DNA from 4 places in the Phyllobacterium sp. 01N428 genome. Region 4 is predicted to be linked to each of the others. Evidence: predicted binding sites of a transcription regulator. Region 4 holds the regulator's gene; each other region holds the start of a gene.

Region 1 (4,746 bases), on a different contig from region 4:
AAGCCCATCCGCTGGATCTGCGAAGACGCGATGAAATTCGTCATGCGCGAGGAACGGCGCGGCAGCACCTACGACATCATCCTGCTCGACCCCCCGGCCTATGGCCGCGGGCCGGGCGGCGAGGTCTGGCAACTTTTCGACAATCTCCCCGACATGGTCGATATCTGCCGCTCCATCCTCTCCCCCGATGCGCTCAGCGTCGTGTTGACCGCCTATTCGATCCGCGCCTCGTTTTTCGCGATCCACGAATTGATGCGCGATGCGTTCACCGGCCTCGGCGGTACGGTGGAGTCGGGCGAACTTATCCTGCGTGAACGTTCCTCCGGACGCGCGCTTTCCACCTCGCTGTTCAGCCGTTGGGAAAATACATGACGCGACACGACGACCACACCCGAGGCACCGGACTCGCGCGGCCCGGCAGGGTCAAGGAAGTGACCAGCCTCACCAACCCGATCGTGAAGGATTTGCGCGCACTCGCGATGAAAAAATATCGCGATCAGGAGGGTGTCTTTCTCGCCGAAGGGCTGAAGTTGATCATCGACGCGCTCGATCTCGGCTGGACGATTCGCACGCTTGTCTTTTCCAAGGCAGGCAAGGGCAATTCACTTGTCGAACAGGTGGCGGCGCGCACCATCGCCAAGGGCGGCGATGTCCTCGAAGTCAGTGAGAAGGTCATTGCCGCCATTACCCGGCGCGACAATCCGCAAATGGTAGTCGGCGTCCTCGAGCAGCGGAGCCAGCCGCTTGCTGCACTGAGGCCGCAAGGCAACGACGTCTATGTGGCGCTGGACCGGGTCCGCGATCCCGGCAATCTAGGGACGATCATTCGCACCGCCGACGCCGTCGGCGCCAAGGGCATCATCCTGATCGGCGATACGACCGATCCATTCTCGCTCGAAACCGTGCGCGCCACCATGGGTTCGGTCTTCGCGGTACCGCTCATGCGCGCCACCGAGGCCGAGTTCCTGGCCTGGCGCAAAGGCTTTGCCGGGCTGGTCGTTGGTACGCACCTCAAAGGGGCCGTCGATTACCGCACCATTCCTTATGCGAACCGCCCCGTTGTGCTCTTGATGGGCAATGAGCAGCAGGGACTGCCGGACCAACTCGCTGCCGGCTGTGACAAGCTTGCCCGGATACCGCAGGAGGGCCGCGCGGATTCGCTTAATCTTGCCATTGCAACCGGGATCATGCTGTTCGAGATAAGGCGCGACGCGCTCAAGCTCGATGGCGGAAACTGAAACAAGAGAACGATGAAAACCAAAGCCCTTTACAATCTATTGGCCGTCGTCGCCTTTGCGGTCGTCAGCGACCAGATCATCAAATATCTGGTCGAGACCGGGATGGACTACCAGCAGCAGATCGACGTGTTGCCGTTCCTCGCACTGTTTCGCGTTCACAACAATGGCATTGCCTTTTCCATGCTCAGCGGTCTGCACGACCTTGCGCTGATTGCGCTGACGCTCGTCATCATCTGCTTCGTCAGCTATCTCTGGTGGACGACGGCTGCGACCCGCTGGATTTCGCGCTTCGGCTTCGCCCTGATCATCGGCGGCGCGCTCGGCAATCTGATCGACAGGAGCATTCACGGTTACGTTATCGATTACGTTCTTTTCCATCTGCCGACCTGGTCGTTTGCCGTCTTCAATCTCGCCGATGCCTATATTTCAGTCGGCGCGGCGCTGGTCGTGCTTGAGGAAGTGCTCGCCTGGCTGCGCGAGCGCCGGGCTTCGAAGGGTGAACCCGGGAAGAACTGAGATAGGGGGTTCCTTGCGCTTGGCCCAAGGATCCGGGCCGGTGCTCTCGGGTCATCTTCCGATGCTTCCTTCTCCGTATTCCTTCGACCACAGGTCGTGTGATCCGAGGATTCACGTGGCGGCACGATAGGCCCCAAGCCTGCCACGGTCACGTCATGCTGCCGTCATCGATTTGTAGTATTCAGGAGGCGACCGAACCACCGATCAACCTCCCTTAAGAGCGAATCGACATGAGCATCGCCTTGCTTGAACGTGCTTCACCTACTAAAGATCAGCGCATGGTTTCGCAGGTTGATTCAACGCCCTCGCCTCTTGTGGCGCCTCACCTTGTTTCGGTGCTCGGTCGCATCGGCACGATGGAGGTCTGCCTTGCCCAGACCGAGGACGAGATCGAGTCGGCGCAGCAGCTTCGCTTCAAGGTTTTCTTCGACGAACTCGGCGCCAAGGGATCGGCGACGCTCGAACAGCGCGATGCGGACCGTTTCGATCCAGTCTGCGACCATCTTCTGGTCTATGATACCTCGATCGCCGGCCCCAAGCACAAGCAGATCGTCGGGACATACCGCCTGCTTCGTTCAGAGCGGGCTTCCGCATCGGGCGGATTCTATTCAGCCAGCGAATATTCAATCGAAAGCCTCGTCGACGCCAAGCCGGATCTGCGCTTCCTTGAACTCGGGCGCTCCTGCGTTCTGCCGGAATACCGCTCGAAGCGCACCGTGGAGCTCCTGTGGCAGGGGATCTGGACCTATTGCCGCCATCATTCGATCGGGGTGATGTTCGGATGCGCCTCATTCCAGGGAACCGTTCCTGCAGCCCATGCGCTGCAACTTTCGTTCCTGCAGCATAATTTCCGCGCGACGCCCGATTGGGACGTGCGCGCCTTGCCTGACCGTTACCAGGCAATGGACCTCGTTCCGGCCGAGGCGATCAACCCGCGTGTCGCCATGTTTGCCATGCCGCCGCTCATCAAGGGCTACCTTCGCCTTGGCGCGATGATCGGGGACGGCGCCGTCATCGATCACGATTTCGGCACGACAGATGTGTTGATCATCCTGCCGGTCAGCCGCATCGCTGAACGCTATGTCAGCCACTACGCCGCGGAAGCAAAGCGCTTCGCTTGAGATCATCTGTGGAGAAGAATGCAGGAAACCCGCTACAGAGGTGGGTAAATCCTGCGTTTGCGCATAGATTGCTCCAGACTGGACAAGGGTCTATCAGGAGAGCGCATTGGCGGAACTTGCAACCATAATCGAAACGGCTGCCTACGATGCCGAGCCATCGGCGCGGCCGACGCCGATGATGGAGCAATATATCGAGATCAAGGCGACGAATCCCGACAGCCTCCTGTTTTATCGGATGGGCGATTTCTACGAGTTGTTCTTCGACGATGCCGTCGCAGCATCGCGGGCGCTCGGCATTACGCTGACCAAGCGCGGCAAGCACCTCGGCGACGACATCCCGATGTGCGGCGTGCCCGTCCATGCCGCCGATGATTATTTGCAGAAGCTCATCGCGCGCGGCTTTCGCGTCGCTGTCTGCGAGCAGATCGAAGATCCAGCCGAAGCAAAGAAACGCGGCTCGAAATCGGTCGTCAAGCGCGATGTCGTCCGCCTGGTAACGCCGGGGACGATCACCGAGGAAAAGCTGCTCGATCCATCCGAGGCCAATTATCTGATGACGCTCGGCCGTGTGAAGGGCGCAGGCCAAGGCCAGTTCGCGCTCGCCTGGATCGATATTTCCACCGGCACCTTCCGCGTCGGCGAAACCGACCCGTCCCGCATGCTCGCCGATATATTGCGGGTCGAACCGCGCGAACTCATCGTCGCCGATCCCGTTTTCCACGATCCGGACCTTCGTCCGATCTTCGACATTCTCGGTCGCTCAGTCACGCCGCAGCCGCCAAGCCTTTTCGACAGCGCAACGGCGGAAAACCGCATCCAACGCTATTTCGATGTCGGCACGCTCGACGGGTTCGGCCAGTTTTCGCGGGCCGAACTTTCGGCGATTTCCGGCGCCATAGCCTACGTGGAAAAGACGCAGATCGCGGAGCGTCCGCCGCTGATGCGCCCGGAGCGCGAGTCGGAAGGCTCCTCGCTCTTCATCGATCCCGCGACGCGCGCCAACCTCGAACTCCTGCGCACCCTTTCCGGTAATCGCGATGGCAGTTTGCTCAAGGCCATCGACCGGACGGTTACCGGCGGCGGCGCGCGATTGCTATCCGAACGGCTCACCGCGCCGCTGACCGACCCGGAGGCCATTTCCACGCGTCTCGATTCTGTCTCCTTCTTTCTGCTGCAGCAATCGCTTGCCGACATTGTCCGGGAAACGCTCAAAGGGGTGCCGGATATGCCGCGCGCTCTCTCGCGGCTCGCCGTCGGACGGGGTGGCCCCCGGGACCTCGGCGCGCTCGCACGCGGGTTTGAAGCCGCCGACGAGATCGGCCGCGTCATCGGAACCGAGATCCTGCCGAGCGAGCTTGCGAGGGTCCGCGATTGCCTCGCCGGGTTGCCGCGCAATTTCCTCAGCCATCTGGAAGCGGCGCTTGCCGATGAACTGCCGCTCCTCAAGCGCGACGGCGGTTTCGTGCGGCCCGGCTACAATGCCGAGCTTGACGAAATGCGCGCCCTTCGCGACCACTCACGCCGCATCATTGCCGGCCTCCAGGCCGACTATATGGAGACGACGGGCATCAGGTCGCTGAAGATCAAGCACAATAATGTGCTGGGTTATTTCATCGAGGTGACGGCCAACAATGCGTCGGTGATGACCGATACGGATGCGGCCAAGGCAAAGTTCATTCATCGCCAGACCATCGCCAATGCAATGCGCTTCACGACGACCGAGCTTGCGGAACTCGAAACCAAGATCGCCAATGCGGCGGACCGCGCGCTCGGCATCGAACTTGATGTTTTTGAGCAGCTGACGCGGGAGACCGTCGAAAATGCCGAAGCGATACGCGCCGGGGCGGCGGCACTGGCGGCGCTCGACGTCT
Region 2 (4,746 bases), on a different contig from region 4:
TCTACAAGCGCAGCCCGGTGCGGCTTTCGGTAATGCTCGTCATCAGAGGCAAGGACAGCGCGTTCAACCTGCCGGATCTGATCAGCGAGAACACCTTGTTTACCCAGATGATCAATCCGTGGGATCAATACCGGACTGTGCGCAAGGAGTTTTCGCGTATCCGCCGTGAGGCGCAAAGCGGATCGGCGGGCCTGCCGGTCGAATATATCGTCGTCGGGCATGGGCTTGGCGGCGGACTTGCGCGCCACCTTGCGGCAGCGTTTCCATGTACTGCGGCGGTTACCTTCGATTCCACCTTCGTTTCCAACAATCGGCGCCTGGCCGAGCCCTATGACGGCCAGGTCGTCGATCTCTTCGCCGACAATGATTTGCGCTCGCGGCTCGCAGTCCTGCCAAATCCGCGCGCCTTCTTTCGCATTTCGCGGGTCCACCAGTGGTACCGCGTGCGCAATGCCGGAGATTTCTCGGGTCCCGCCGGCATGCAGAGGGCTGCCGTTGCGATGGCACGCATCCCGGTCATGTGCCTGCTGCGCGATGATTGCGAGTTGAAGCGACCGACAAGCGGCGATAGCGGCGAAGAGAACCCGCAAAGCGGGCGTTCGGCTGCGGAAATGTCAATGCTCTTTTGCCTCGCGGGCCCGGGTTCGGCCGGCCCCAAAGCCGACCTTTGCCAGTAGGTCAGGCGTGACGGCGGATTACTGAAATCCAGGCAAAGCCGCGATATAGCCTATGGATTTCGGCCTGCGCATTGGCGGCCAGGGCGATCTTGCCTGCAACATCGAACAGGTCGTTGCGAGGCGTCACGTGGTACCATTCGAGCCATTTGTAAAGCCCACGCCGCGCGAAGGCAGGCAGATCGCGCAGATCGCCAAAATCGACAACATGCAGCGCGCCACCCGGCGTGAGATGGTTGATCGCTTCGCGCATCACCGCCTGCCATTGCGGGATCATGGATACGGCATAGGAGATGAAAATGCGGTCGAACTCGCGTCGCCCGAGGATCGCTTCAGGTTCGAACTTTGCCGCGTCGGCATAGGCGAGCGTGGCGCGATCACCAATTCCTGCCGCAGCTATCTTCTTGCGTGCCGTTGCCAGCATTTCATTGGAGATATCAATGCCGTAGAGCGAAGTCTCAGGATAAGCCCGCCCGGCAAGCACCAGGTTGCGGCCTGTACCGCAGCCGATCTCCAGGATACTGCCACTCGTTGGCGGGGTGAGCCCGGCAAGCATCGGGTCGCGGCCAAGCAGGTAGTATTTGCGGGTAGCGTCATAGAAGTGACGCTGATGCCGGTACACCCGGTCCATCAGCGGGCCGTGTTCAATCTTGGCAAACATCAGGCGCGGTCCTTGCGAAGGTAGAGGTGAAAGCCGCCATAGATCGACGAGCGATCGCGCTCGTGCAGCGCGCGGGAAAGTTCTTCCTGATAGTCCCATCTCTCGAGCAACGTATCGTCGACGCGGCCAGGCAGGATCGTAGGTTCGGCCGCCGTGCGGAAGATGACGCGTGCGCCCGGCGCGGCGGTGCGGGTAATCTCTGCCCATAGTTCGTTGAGCTGGGTGTCGTTCATCCAGTCCTGCGCATCCAGAAGAATGAAGCGATCGACCGAGGCGTCGGGTTTTGCCGCGAGGAATTCGGTGAAGGAGGCATTTACGACGCTCATCCGGCCGGCCCGGTGGCGCACGGTGGCGAAATTGCTGCGGGAAAGGTAGGGCGGCAGCGGGCCGGTCTCGGCATTGTCGCTGTAGCCGCGGCCAAAAGCCTGCCAGGCAAAATAGTTTTCCGAGAGCGGAAAGCCGCAGGCGAGCTTTTCCAGCCTGCCGCGCAGCACCTGCGCCATATTGCCATCGCCGGCGGTGGCGAGCGCATCATATTGCTGCGGAGGAATGCCTAGTCCGAACAGCGACGACTTCCGCTTCGTCGCCCAGCGGATCATGCGCTTATCGAAGAGCGGGGCGAGGGCCGTATCGAAATAGGCGCGCTGCTCCTCCATGGTGGATGCCTTGAGCAGATCGCGCGGGTCGATGCCATACAGCCTGGCAATGCGATGCCCCATGCCGATGAAGAGCCCGAGCAGCCCGTGCCGATAGAGGTCCCGTGAGAAGATGGTGATCCGGCGCCGGCCCGAAAGCATGCGCTTTTCCCAATAGGCGCGGCTCGTCGCGTCGAGGTGCGGCTGGATGAAACGTTCATAGGCAGCAAGATTGGCCCTGTCGTCGGCCGTGCCATAGAAGCGGTAGAAGGCGTCGTAATTGGGCAGGCGGGCAACTGCTGCAAGCTTGAGGCGGTTGAAGGCGACATGCGCGGTGTTGAGGTCGACGGCTTCGACGCTGGCCGGATCGGCCGTCAGGTAGGACATGGCGTTGCAGCCGCCAGAGGCGATGGTGACAATCCGGTGGCCAGGCAGAATCTGCAGTGCTTCCATGTCCACCTCCGGGTCTTCCCAGATTTGCGGATAGACCAGCCCCTTGAAGACATGGGCGAAGAGGCGTTCCGAAAGGCCGGCTTTCGAAAGGAGCCTGTTTTGCCGGACCGCCTTGTTGAGTTTCTCGTTGCGCGGGGACAGTTCGTTGGATTGTCTAGCAAGCGGCATCTAATCGAATCCCCTTTATTGGAAATTCCTGCCCGCCTAGCATCCCCATGTAACAAATGGGTGACGCACGCCATTGCAGCGGCTTGCCAAGTTGATTCAACTTAAGCGGGCAAGTAATTGAGCTTGCACGGCGAGGAAGTGTGACGGCCGTGCAAAGGCAATTTAGCAGGTGTCGTTCGTTTCGTGTTTTATCGACGTTTCGTTGCCGCCACTCCGCCAAGCCAGTTTCAGCGTAAATCCAGGCGCAGGTGCTCGTCGTCATAGGACTTGCCGTCGTAACGCAACGCATCCTTCTCAAAACCAAAAACGGTAAATCCGAGACCAAGATAGATATTGCGCGCGGCGAGGTTGGTTGCCATCACCGTCGCATGAAGAACGTCGACATGCTGCCTCGCATGTTCGATCACGGCCGCAGTCAATCGTCTGCCCAAGTCATGACCTCGCCAGGCGGGATCGACGAAGACACCCCATAGCAGACCTACGTGGCGCTTCTTGACCTTCGGACTGACGGCAAAGCCGGCAAGGCCAATGAGCAGGTCACCGGCGAAGGCGCCGAACGCCGCGTTTGGCTGCACCTCCAGCATCGAGCGTACGTCGGCGATGTCGCGGCCGCACTCTTCCTCATAGCTCGAACCGAATGCTTCGGGTGCAGTCTGCAGGCAATGCAGCCGCAGGGCCTGGAAACGTTCTGCATCGTCGCGGGTGAGGCGCCTGACCGCAATCTGCACCGGTTCAACCATCATTCTTTCCATAACCGCCGGGGGTGGGTGTGGTGAGTATCACGGCTTCACCGGCGTCGAGGACGGTCTGGTCGCAGGCTTTGAGCATTTCGGTCGTTCCATCGTTGCGACGCACTTGCGTCTTGCCTGTCTCGCCATTGCCGCCGCCGTCGAGGCCTTGGGGCGGCCGGCTGCGATGCGACGACAGGATGGCGCAATCCATCCGTTCGAGGAAACGGATCGTCCGCTGCGTGCCGTTGCCGCCCGGGTACGTCCCGGTGCCGCCCGAACCGTCGCGGATATGAAAATCCTCGAGCAGGACCGGAAAGCGCATTTCGAGGATTTCGGGATCCGTGAGGCGTGAATTGGTCATGTGCGTATGGACGGCGGCGGTTCCGGCAAAGCCGGTGCCGTCGTTGAAATGGCCTGCGGGCGATCCCGAGCAGATCGTCTCGTAATATTGATAGCGCGCGTTGCCGAAGGTCAGATTGTTCATCGTTCCTTGCGAATTCGCCATCGCGCCCAAGGCGCCAAACAGGGCGTTGGTGACATGCTGCGATGTTTCAACATTGCCGGCAACGACGGCCGCCGGGTAGGTGGGCTTCAGCATCGACCCATCTGGGATGATGATGTCGATAGGGCGCAGACAGCCGGCATTCATCGGTATCGCGCCTTCGACCATGACACGGAATACGTAGAGCACCGCAGCGCGCGCCACAGGCTCCGGCGCATTGAAGTTGTTTTTCATGACCGGTGACGTGCCGGTAAAATCCACCGTTGCCCGGCGCTCGTTGCGATCGACGGTAATCTTCACCGCAATCGTCTGGCCGGTGTCGGTCTCGTAGCTGTATTCGGATTGCTCGGGCAGCCGGTCGAGCACGGCCCGCACACTCTCCGCCGCATTGTCCTGGACATGGCCCATATAGGCTTCGACCACGCCGAGCCCGAACTGGCCGATCATCTTTTTAAGCTCAGCAACGCCCTTTTCGTTAGCGGCGATCTGCGCCTTCAGGTCGGCGATGTTCTGATGGACATTGCGCACAGGGAAAGGGTGATCGGTGAGAAGCGCAGTCAATTCCCGTTCACGAAAGCGGCCACGCTCGACGAGACGGAAATTGTCGATGAGAACACCTTCTTCATCGACGGTCGTCGCGAGCGGCGTCATCGATCCCGGCGCGGAACCGCCAATATCGGCATGATGGCCACGTGAGGCGGCGTAGAAGAGAATGTTTTTTCCCGCATCGTCGAAGACCGGCGTCACCACAGTAATATCCGGGAGGTGCGTGCCGCCATTATACGGAGCATTCAGGGCAAAGACATCGCCCGGATGGATATCGCCGGCATTGAGCTTGATGATCGTCTCGACCGAGCGGTCCATGGAGCCGAGATGAACGGGCATGTGCGGTGCGTTGGCGACGAGGGCGCCGCTGCCGTCG
Region 3 (4,746 bases), on a different contig from region 4:
GCATGCGCATCCGTCACGACGACGCCGGGCTTTTCGTATTTCTGGAGGACGGCGCCGGCCTGCGTCGCAGCGGCCTTGTAGGCATCGAGATAGTTGATGTCGGGAGTCCTGTTGAGTGCAAAGGCGGTCGGCACGACGCCGATCAGGATGAGCATGATCAAGCCCATGCCCTTCTGGCCGTCGTTTGAACCGTGGGCGAAACTGACGCCGGTGCAGGTGAAGATCAGCATTGCGCGAATCCAAAGTGGCGGCGGCGTATTGCCCTTGGGCGCCTCGTAAAGCGCCTTGTTCCTGATGAATAGCTTCATGGTGAGAAGCAGGAGCGCCGCCGCGCAGAAGCCGACAAGCGGAGAAATCAAAAGCGACATGCCGACTTCGGTCGCTTTCGACCAGTCGACGCCGCTGGTTGCCGTGCCTGTCGGCGCGACGAACTGGTTGGCAAGACCGACGCCGACGATCGAGCCGATGAGCGTATGCGAACTTGACGCGGGCAGACCGAAATACCAGGTGCCGAGGTTCCAGATGATCGCCGCCGCCAGCAGGGAGAAAACCATGGCAAGGCCGGCGCTCGAACCCACCTGCATGATCAGTTCGACCGGAAGCAATGAAATAATGCCGAAGGCAACCGCACCGCTCGCGGTCATCACACCGAGGAAATTGAAAAAGCCCGACCAGATCACGGCGAATTCCGCCGGCATCGAATTGGTGTAGATGACCGTCGCGACCGCATTGGCGGTATCGTGGAAACCGTTGACGAACTCAAAGCCCAAGGCCGTCACGAGGGCAAGACCGAGCAGGATCCACGGCACCGCGACGGCACTGGTCAAATCCTGCGTCAGCGACCAGCCGACATAGATAAGGCCGGCGATCAGGATCGCAACGACCGCATAGTTGGGCAGATTGCCGAGGCTCTTGGGCTTTTCGAGAGGGTGTTCGCTGAGGCTCGTTGCCGCCAAATTCTCCGCCGTCATAGCCAGTTCCCCTACCAATCATTATCGAAATATGGGGAAAGCCTATGGCCCGTCGATGAACCTCTTATGACAATACGGGATTACTTGCGCCGGGCGCCGGGAGTCTCTATCGGTTTTTGGAAAGAAAAACTGGAAGCGCCATGCATAAGGTCGTCATCAGCGGTACGGGCGTTTTCACGCCTGAACAGTCCATCAGCAACGCCGAACTGGTGGAGGCGTTCAACACCTTTGCGACGCGGCAGAATGAACTTCATGCCGACGAGATCGCGGCGGGAACGCGCGAGCCAATCGCCATGTCCGCCGAGGATTTCATCGTGCGCGCATCGGGCATCGAGCGTCGCCACGTCCTCAACAAGTCAGGGGTGCTCGATCCGGAAATCATGCATCCGGTCTTGCCGGAACGCCGCGACGACGAACTCTCGGTCATGGCGGAAATGGCGGTGCAAGCCGCAACGGACGCGCTCGCCAAGGCTGGACGCACCGCCTCGGAAATCGATGCGGTCATTTGCGCCGCCTCCAACCACGAGCGGCCTTACCCTGCCATCGCCATCGAGGTGCAGCAGGCGCTCGGCATCGAGGGTTTCGGCTTTGACATGAACGTCGCCTGTTCGTCGGCGACCTTCGGCATTCAGGCGGCGGCTGACATGATCCGTTCAGGCTCGGCCCGCGCTATCCTCATGGTCAATCCCGAAGTCTGTTCGGCCCATCTCGAATGGCGCGACCGGGATTGCCACTTCATCTTCGGCGATGTCTGTACGGCGGTTTTGCTCGAGCGTGCCGATCTTGCGACGGCGCCCGATCGTTTCGAAATCGTGTCGACCCGCTGCCTCACCCAGTTTTCCAACAATATCCGCAACAATAACGGGTTCCTGCGGCGGACCCGCGAAGGCCATATGAGCGACCGCCGCGACATGCTGTTCCGCCAGGAGGGCCGCAAGGTGTTCAAGCAGGTCGTGCCGATCGTCGCCGACCTTATCCTCACCCACCTTGCCGACGAGAACATTGCGCCCGCGCACCTGTCCCGACTCTGGCTGCATCAGGCCAATAAGGGCATGAACGATCTGATCGGCGTCAAGGTGCTCGGGCGCGAGCCGCAGCCGGGCGAACAGCCGAACATCCTGCAGGACTACGCCAATACGTCGTCGGCCGGATCGATCATCGCCTTCTCGAAATTCTCCGACGATCTCGCACCCGGCAGCCTCGGCGTCATCTGTTCCTTCGGCGCCGGCTATTCTGTCGGCAGCGTGATTGTCAGGAAGGTATAGCCGCTAGACCCGGTCCATCAGCGCGTACCAGCTGAGCGCCAGAAACAGCAGCGGCGCCCGTAACGCGCGTCCGCCGGGAAATGCCGGGACCTTAAGCTCCTCCAGAAGCTTGAGCCGGTCGCGGTTGCCGGCCACGGTCTCCGCATAGAGCTTGCCGACATAGTTAGCCAGCATAACCCCATGGCCGGAATAGCCGCCGGCCGAGATCACATTCGGCATCACCTCGCGCACGAAGGGTTGGCGCGGAAGCGTGATACCGACCGAACCGCCCCAAGCCTGGGTAATCTCGACATCGGCCAGTGCCGGATAGATTTCGGCGATCTGCCGCCGGATATGGGTGCTGATGTCCTCCGGATTATCGGCCGTATAGGCCTCGCGCCCGCCAAAGAGCAGGCGACCGTCGCGTGAGCGGCGGAAATAGCGCACGACAAAGCGGGAATCGTCGACACTTTCCCCGCCTGGGAGGACGGGGCTGTACTCACCGAGCGGAACCGTGGCGCCGATGAAGGAACGGATCGGCATTACATGCGCCGCGCTGACGGGTTCGAGATTGCCGCCATAGGCGTTGACCGCGATCAGGGCCTTGGCCGCCGTCACGGTCCCCGAACCGGTCGTGACAGCAACGCGGCCGTTTTCGGAGCTGATCCCCGTGACCTTGGTGTTTTCGAAGAGATGCGCGCCGGCTTTTGCTGCTGCCCGGGCGGTTCCGACGACGAGTTTCATCGGCTGGATGTGGCCCGTGCCCTTGTCGTAGTTTCCCCCAAGGAAACGGCTAGAGCCGAGCCGTTCGGCAGTCTCCGCCGCATCCATGAAGTGAATATGCGGATAGCCGAAACGTGTCGCCATAAGCTCCGCATGCTTTTGGTAATGTTTCAGATAGCGCTTCTTGTGCACCACCGACATTTGCCCCGGCACATATTCGATGTCGATGCCATGGGTTTCGGCAAATTGCAGAAGGTAGGCTTTTGCCTCTTCGGCAAGATCGAACAGTGCCTTGGCGCGGGTGAAACCATATTGCGCTTCGAGGTCCTCGGCCCAGGTGCGCTGGCCGGTGCCAAGCTGGCCGCCATTGCGTCCCGATGCGCCGTCGCCGAAGCGATAGGCTTCGAGGAGCACCACGTCGGCTCCCGCGGACGCCAGGTGGACGGCGGCTGAAAGGCCGGTGAAACCGCCGCCGATGATGACGACGTCCGCCTGACGCGATCCGTCGAGTGCCGGATATTCGGTCCGGTCAGGAATAGTGGTTTCGTACCAGGAGATGCCGGGTGAAATGGGCGATTGATAGGGCATGTCGTAAGGCAATTTTCGTGTCAAACGTTGAGCAGCAAATATTCGCGCTCCCACGGGCTGATCACCTCCATGAAGGTCTCGAACTCGGCGCGCTTTATGGCGGCGTAGGTTATGACGAAGGCTTCGCCAAGCATGCCGATCAGGTCCTTGTCCTGCTCGAACAGGATTGTCGCTTCGATGAGACCGCGCGGCAGTTCGATCAGGCTGTCATTGACCGTGGTCGAGGCCGGTGCGTCGGGCTCGAGCCTGTTGTTCATGCCGATCAGACCGCAAGCGAGCGACGCCGCAAGCGCGAGATAGGGGTTGGCATCGGATGAGGGGATGCGGTTCTCGACGCGGCGCGCCGAGGGATCGGAGCGCGGCACGCGAAACGCGGTCGTACGGTTGTCATAACCCCATTTGACGTTGACGGGAGCCGAGGCGGCCGGCGTAAGACGCCGGTAGGAATTCACATAAGGCGCGAACATGACAAGCGATGCCGGCACATGCTTTTGCATGCCGCCGATGAAATGCCGGAACGCTTCGCTTTCGGTGCCATCCGGATTGGTGAAGACATTGCGGCCCGTCTTCTTGTCGATAATCGACTGGTGGATATGCATGGCCGAGCCCGGCTGGCCCTGGATCGGCTTGGCCATGAAGGTCGCGTACATGTCGTGCTTGAGCGCGGCCTCGCGGATGGTGCGCTTGAACATGAACACCTGGTCGGCAAGCTCCACGGGATCGCCGTGGCGCAGGTTGATTTCGAGCTGCGCCGCGCCTTCTTCGTGGATCAGCGTGTCAATCTCGAGGCCCTGGCCTTCGGAGAAGTGGTAGATATCGTCGATGAGCTCGTCGAACTCGTTGACGCCGGCGATCGAATAGCCCTGGCCGCCGCCGATGGCGCGGCCGGAGCGGCCGACCGGCGGGGTCAGCGGGTAGTCGGGATCGGGGTTCTTGCGGACGAGGTAGAATTCGATTTCCGGGGCGACGACCGGCTTCAGGCCTTTCTTGCTATAGGCGGCCATGACGCGCTTGAGGACGTTGCGCGGCGTGAACTCGACGGCCTCACCCTCCTTGTTGACGAGATCGCATATGACCTGCGCCGTCGGATCGCTTTCCCAGGGAACCTCGGAAAGGGTCGAAAGGTCCGGCATCAGCTTGAGATCGCCGTCGTCCTCCGGATAGGAAAAACCGTGGCCGTCTTCGGGATAGGAGCCGGAGATCGTCGCCATGAACACGGC
Region 4 (4,746 bases):
TCTTCCTCATTGCGCTGCTGTTCTCCGTGTTCTCCAACGGCTACACCGCGTTCTGGCAGACCGAGGTCAATCTTGCGATCAATCTCGATCCGAAGATCATCGATCCGGACAATAAGCGTGCCACCGATCCGAACGTGCTTCTGACCGCCAATTATCCGGTTCTCGCCCGTAATGCACTGGCGGAAAAGCTCGGGGTCGCCCAGACCGACAAGCCCGGCTTGCGCGAACTTGGGAAGCTTTTCTCCGATGGCGTGCGCGGCCAGTTGCGTGAGCTCGTCGTTGCAAATCCCAATCTTATCGGCACTACCCAGAATGTCTGGGTGCTTACGGGTGCCGACATCGACTCCGCATTCAAGGGCCAGATCGATCTCAGCGTCGACCAGTCGCGCCGTAAGGTTTCGGACAAGCAGGTCGAATGGATGAACAAGCTGAAGGCTGACGGCGCCATGGCCCAGCGCTTCAACACCGGTCTCTTCACCTATGGCGCGTCAAGCCGTCCTGAAACTTCGGGTCTCAGCGTCGCCCTCATCGGTTCGCTCTACATGATGCTGATCGTGCTCGGCCTCTCGCTGCCCATCGGCGTTGCCGCTTCGATCTATCTTGAGGAATACGCCAAGAAGAACCGCCTGACCGATATTATCGAGGTCAACATCAATAATCTTGCGGCGGTCCCGTCGATCGTCTTCGGTCTGCTCGGCCTCGCAGTCTTCATCAACTTCCTGCACATGCCGCGCTCGGCATCGCTGGTCGGCGGTCTCGTGCTGACACTGATGACGCTGCCGACAATCATTATCGCGACGCGCGCCGCGCTGCGTGCCGTACCCCCGTCCATCCGCGCGGCGGCACTTGGCATTGGCGCGTCGAAGACGCAGATGGTTTTCCACCACGTCCTGCCGCTCGCCGCACCCGGCATTCTGACCGGTACCATCATCGGCCTGGCGCATGCCCTCGGCGAGACCGCGCCGCTGCTTCTGATCGGCATGGTGGCTTTCGTCGCCAACAATCCGGTAACGCCGCTCGATCCTTCGACGGCCTTGCCCGTGCAAATCTACATGTGGGCCAACGAAGCGGAGCGCGCCTTCGTCGAGCGGACGTCCGGTGCTATCATCGTGCTGCTTCTCTTCCTCGCGGTCATGAACATCACGGCCATCCTTCTGCGTCGCCGCTTCGAGCGCCGCTGGTAACTGTTCGAGAGAGGACCTAGTTATGAACCTTATGACGGAACGAAATCTCGAAAAGGCGGTAAACGACAAGATGAGCGCCCAGCCCAACGCAATCAAAATGCAAGGCAAGGATGTCACCGTTCACTATGGCGACAAACAGGCCTTGTTCGGTGTCAGCCTCGACGTGCCGGAAAAGATGGTCACGGCGCTGATCGGCCCTTCAGGCTGCGGCAAGTCGACGTTCCTGCGCAGTCTCAATCGCATGAACGACACCATTGAAGGCTGCAAGATCGGCGGCAAGATCACGCTCGATGACGAGGATATCTACAATCCTAAGATCGACGTCGTCGAGCTGCGCGCCCGCGTGGGCATGGTGTTCCAGAAGCCCAACCCTTTTCCGAAGTCCATCTTCGAGAACGTCGCCTATGGTCCGCGCATTCACGGGCTCGCCAAGGGTCGCCACGAACTTGATGAAATCGTTGAGAAAAGCCTGCGCCGCGCCAGCCTTTTCGACGAGGTGAAGGATCGCCTGCATGAAGCTGGTACCGGTCTTTCCGGCGGCCAGCAGCAGCGGCTGTGCATTGCCCGCGCCATCGCCGTCAGTCCGGAAGTGATCCTCATGGACGAGCCGTGTTCGGCGCTTGATCCGATCGCCACCGCAAAGGTGGAGGAATTGATCGACGAATTGCGCGAAAACTACACCATCGTCATCGTCACCCACTCGATGCAACAGGCAGCGCGCGTTTCGCAGCGCACGGCCATGTTCCATCTCGGCAATCTTGTCGAGGTCGGCGATACGGAAATGATGTTCACAAGCCCCACCGAGAAGCGCACCCAGGACTATATCACCGGACGCTTCGGCTGACGCAGGAACGAGGACAAAGCACATGACCGAGTTGCAGCACACTGTGCGCTCTTACGATGACGAACTGAAGTTCCTGACGCACAAGATCGCCGAGATGGGCGGTCATGCCGAACGCATGGTCGAACAGGCGGTCGCCGCCATGGTCAATTCCGACAATGCGCTGGCGCAGCGCGTTATCTCGGACGATCTGATCCTCGACGCCGGTCAGCGCGAGATCGATGAAAAGGCCATCACCATCATCGGCAAGCGCCAGCCGATGGCGATCGACCTGCGTGAAGTCATCGGGACGATCCGTATTTCCTCCGATCTCGAGCGCATCGGCGATCTCGGCAAGAACATTGCCAAGCGCGTCGTTGCCGTGACCGATACCCGCCAGACGCTCTCGGTCTACCGGGGCTTGCAGACAATTGCCGAACTTGCCTTGACCCAGCTCAAGGACGTGCTCGACGCCTATGCGACGCGCTCGGTACAGCAGGTGAACATTGTGCGCGAACGCGACGACGAAATTGACGCGCTCTATACGTCGCTGTTCCGCGAATTGCTGACCTACATGATGGAAGATCCACGCAACATTTCAGCCTGCACGCATCTTTTGTTCTGCGCCAAGAATATCGAGCGCATCGGCGACCACGCCACCAATATTGCCGAGACGGTCTATTACATTGTTACCGGTTCGCAACTGCCGGCGGAACGTCCCAAGGAAGACCAGACGCATACTATTATTGTGGATGAAACGACCGAGTCCTAATTTAACTGAAGGCTTGATATGGCAATAGCTCCCAAAATCACCGTTGTGGAGGACGAGGAAGCCCTGAGCGTCCTCCTCCGTTACAATCTTGAAGCTGAAGGCTATGTTGTCGAGACGATCGCACGTGGCGACGAAGCGGAAATTGCGCTGCGCGAGAACGTTCCGGATCTTCTGATCCTCGACTGGATGCTGCCCGGCCTGTCGGGCATCGAACTCTGCCGCCGCCTGCGGGCGCGGCGCGAGACCGAAATCCTGCCAATCATCATGCTCACCGCCCGCGGCGAGGAGAGCGAACGCGTTCGCGGCCTTTCGACCGGTGCCGACGACTACATGGTCAAGCCCTTTTCGACGCCTGAACTATTGGCGCGCATCAAGTCCATGCTCCGCCGCGTCAATCCGAGCCTGCTTTCGCACGTGCTGAGCTTCGGCGATCTCAAGCTCGACCGCGAACAGCACCGCGTTTTCCGCAAGGAGCGCGAACTCAAACTTGGCCCGACGGAGTTCCGGCTGCTCGAATTCCTCATGCAATCACCCGGACGGGTCTTTTCGCGCGGCCAGCTGCTCGACAATGTCTGGGGTGCGGACATCTATGTCGATGATCGCACCGTTGACGTCCACGTCGGTCGCCTGCGCAAGGCGATCAATATCGGACGTTCGATAGATCCGATTCGCACGGTACGTGGCGCCGGCTATTCGTTCGGCTGATCCCTAATTATTCCGGTTCTGATAAGGGCGTCGCATCAGCGCTAGATGGCTGATGCGGCGCCTTTTGGTATTTTGTAGTCCGCCGACAATGCCTTGCTCAAAGTCTCCACAGTCTGGCTTGAAATTCACGCAAATATAGGGTAGGGGGCTATATTATGTCTCATACCACCAAGGAAAAATCAAAACTGATCGCAAGGATCCGTCGTCTCAAGGGGCAGATGGAGGCCGTCGAGCGGGCGCTCGAAGCGGAAATGCCGTGCGGCGACATTCTAAACCTGGTGGCGTCGGTGCGCGGCGCCGTAAACGGCCTGATGGGTGAACTCATCGAGGATCATATTCGCATGCACGTCGTCGATCCTGGAACCGAGACGGACAGCGAACGCGCCAAGGGCGCCGCGGATCTCATCGACGTTGTAAGGATGTACCTGAAATGAGCCACGATCACTCGATCCATTTGCCTCAAGGCACGCATGCTCATGTGTTTCTGGGTGACGATCACGAGCGCAACGAACGACGCACCTGGTTTGTGATCGCGCTGACCGCGACGATGATGGTTGCGGAGATCGTGGCGGGAACGGTTTTCGGTTCGATGGCGCTTGTCGCCGATGGCTGGCATATGTCGACACATGCTGCCGCGATGCTGATTGCGGCATTGGCCTATCTCTATGCAAGGAAGAATGCCAGCAATCCGCGTTTCACCTTTGGCACGGGAAAATTCGGCGATCTCGCAGGTTTTGCCAGCGCTGTGATCCTCGCGCTTATTGCACTGCTGATCGGCTGGGAGAGTTTCCTACGCCTTGCCAACCCGATCTCGATCAGTTTTCCGCAGGCGATCTCCGTTGCCGTGCTTGGCCTTGCCGTCAATCTCGTTTGTGCCTGGCTCTTGCGTGACGACCATAGCCATCATCATCACGGTCACCATGGCGATAATCATCATCACCACGGTCACGATCATAATTTGCGTGCCGCCTATCTGCACGTTCTTGCCGATGCGCTGACGTCCATCCTCGCCATCATCGCCCTTCTCGCCGGCAGCATTTACGGCTGGCTTTGGCTCGATCCGGCCATGGGAATTGTCGGTGCTCTTGTTATCGCCAGATGGTCATGGGGTCTCATCCGCGATGCGGGCGGCGTGTTGCTCGACTATGTCCCTCAGGGTGAAGACCTGCCTGATGAAATACGCGGCGCCATCGAAAAGGAGGGCGACGTGATTACCGACCTGCACGTCTGGCAGCTTGGCCCGGGGCATCACGGTGCCATTGTTT

What was found. The regulator PhoB, encoded in region 4, activates phosphate uptake and scavenging genes when phosphate is short. The targets are predictions, from matches to a motif close to TGTCATNNANCTGTCAT.
Region 1: olsB (l-ornithine N(alpha)-acyltransferase) is a predicted target of PhoB. The motif match lies at 1,906-1,922, and genes of this name have one in related genera.
Region 2: AC1DNI_RS09395 (BtaA family protein) is a predicted target of PhoB. The motif match lies at 2,641-2,657, and genes of this name have one in related genera.
Region 3: AC1DNI_RS05095 (inorganic phosphate transporter) is a predicted target of PhoB. The motif match lies at 1,027-1,043, and genes of this name have one in related genera.

Annotation. Positions count from the first base shown of each region.
Region 1 is NZ_JBFTRH010000001.1:530,907-535,652, reverse strand. It holds gene AC1DNI_RS02550 (RsmD family RNA methyltransferase) at 1-372, shown strand, start outside; gene AC1DNI_RS02545 (TrmH family RNA methyltransferase) at 369-1,238, shown strand; gene lspA (signal peptidase II) at 1,251-1,754, shown strand; gene olsB (l-ornithine N(alpha)-acyltransferase) at 2,033-2,875, shown strand; gene mutS (DNA mismatch repair protein MutS) at 3,051-4,746, shown strand, end outside.
Region 2 is NZ_JBFTRH010000002.1:273,244-277,989, reverse strand. It holds gene AC1DNI_RS09405 (hypothetical protein) at 1-677, shown strand, start outside; gene AC1DNI_RS09400 (class I SAM-dependent methyltransferase) at 679-1,335, opposite strand; gene AC1DNI_RS09395 (BtaA family protein) at 1,335-2,591, opposite strand; gene AC1DNI_RS09390 (N-acetyltransferase family protein) at 2,819-3,334, opposite strand; gene AC1DNI_RS09385 (hydantoinase B/oxoprolinase family protein) at 3,324-4,746, opposite strand, start outside.
Region 3 is NZ_JBFTRH010000001.1:1,038,307-1,043,052, forward strand. It holds gene AC1DNI_RS05095 (inorganic phosphate transporter) at 1-971, opposite strand, end outside; gene AC1DNI_RS05100 (beta-ketoacyl-ACP synthase III) at 1,112-2,236, shown strand; gene AC1DNI_RS05105 (NAD(P)/FAD-dependent oxidoreductase) at 2,240-3,526, opposite strand; gene AC1DNI_RS05110 (glutamine synthetase family protein) at 3,547-4,746, opposite strand, start outside.
Region 4 is NZ_JBFTRH010000007.1:187,049-191,794, reverse strand. It holds gene pstA (phosphate ABC transporter permease PstA) at 1-1,184, shown strand, start outside; gene pstB (phosphate ABC transporter ATP-binding protein PstB) at 1,255-2,028, shown strand; gene phoU (phosphate signaling complex protein PhoU) at 2,051-2,776, shown strand; gene phoB (phosphate regulon transcriptional regulator PhoB) at 2,795-3,481, shown strand; gene AC1DNI_RS17870 (metal/formaldehyde-sensitive transcriptional repressor) at 3,637-3,915, shown strand; gene dmeF (CDF family Co(II)/Ni(II) efflux transporter DmeF) at 3,912-4,746, shown strand, end outside.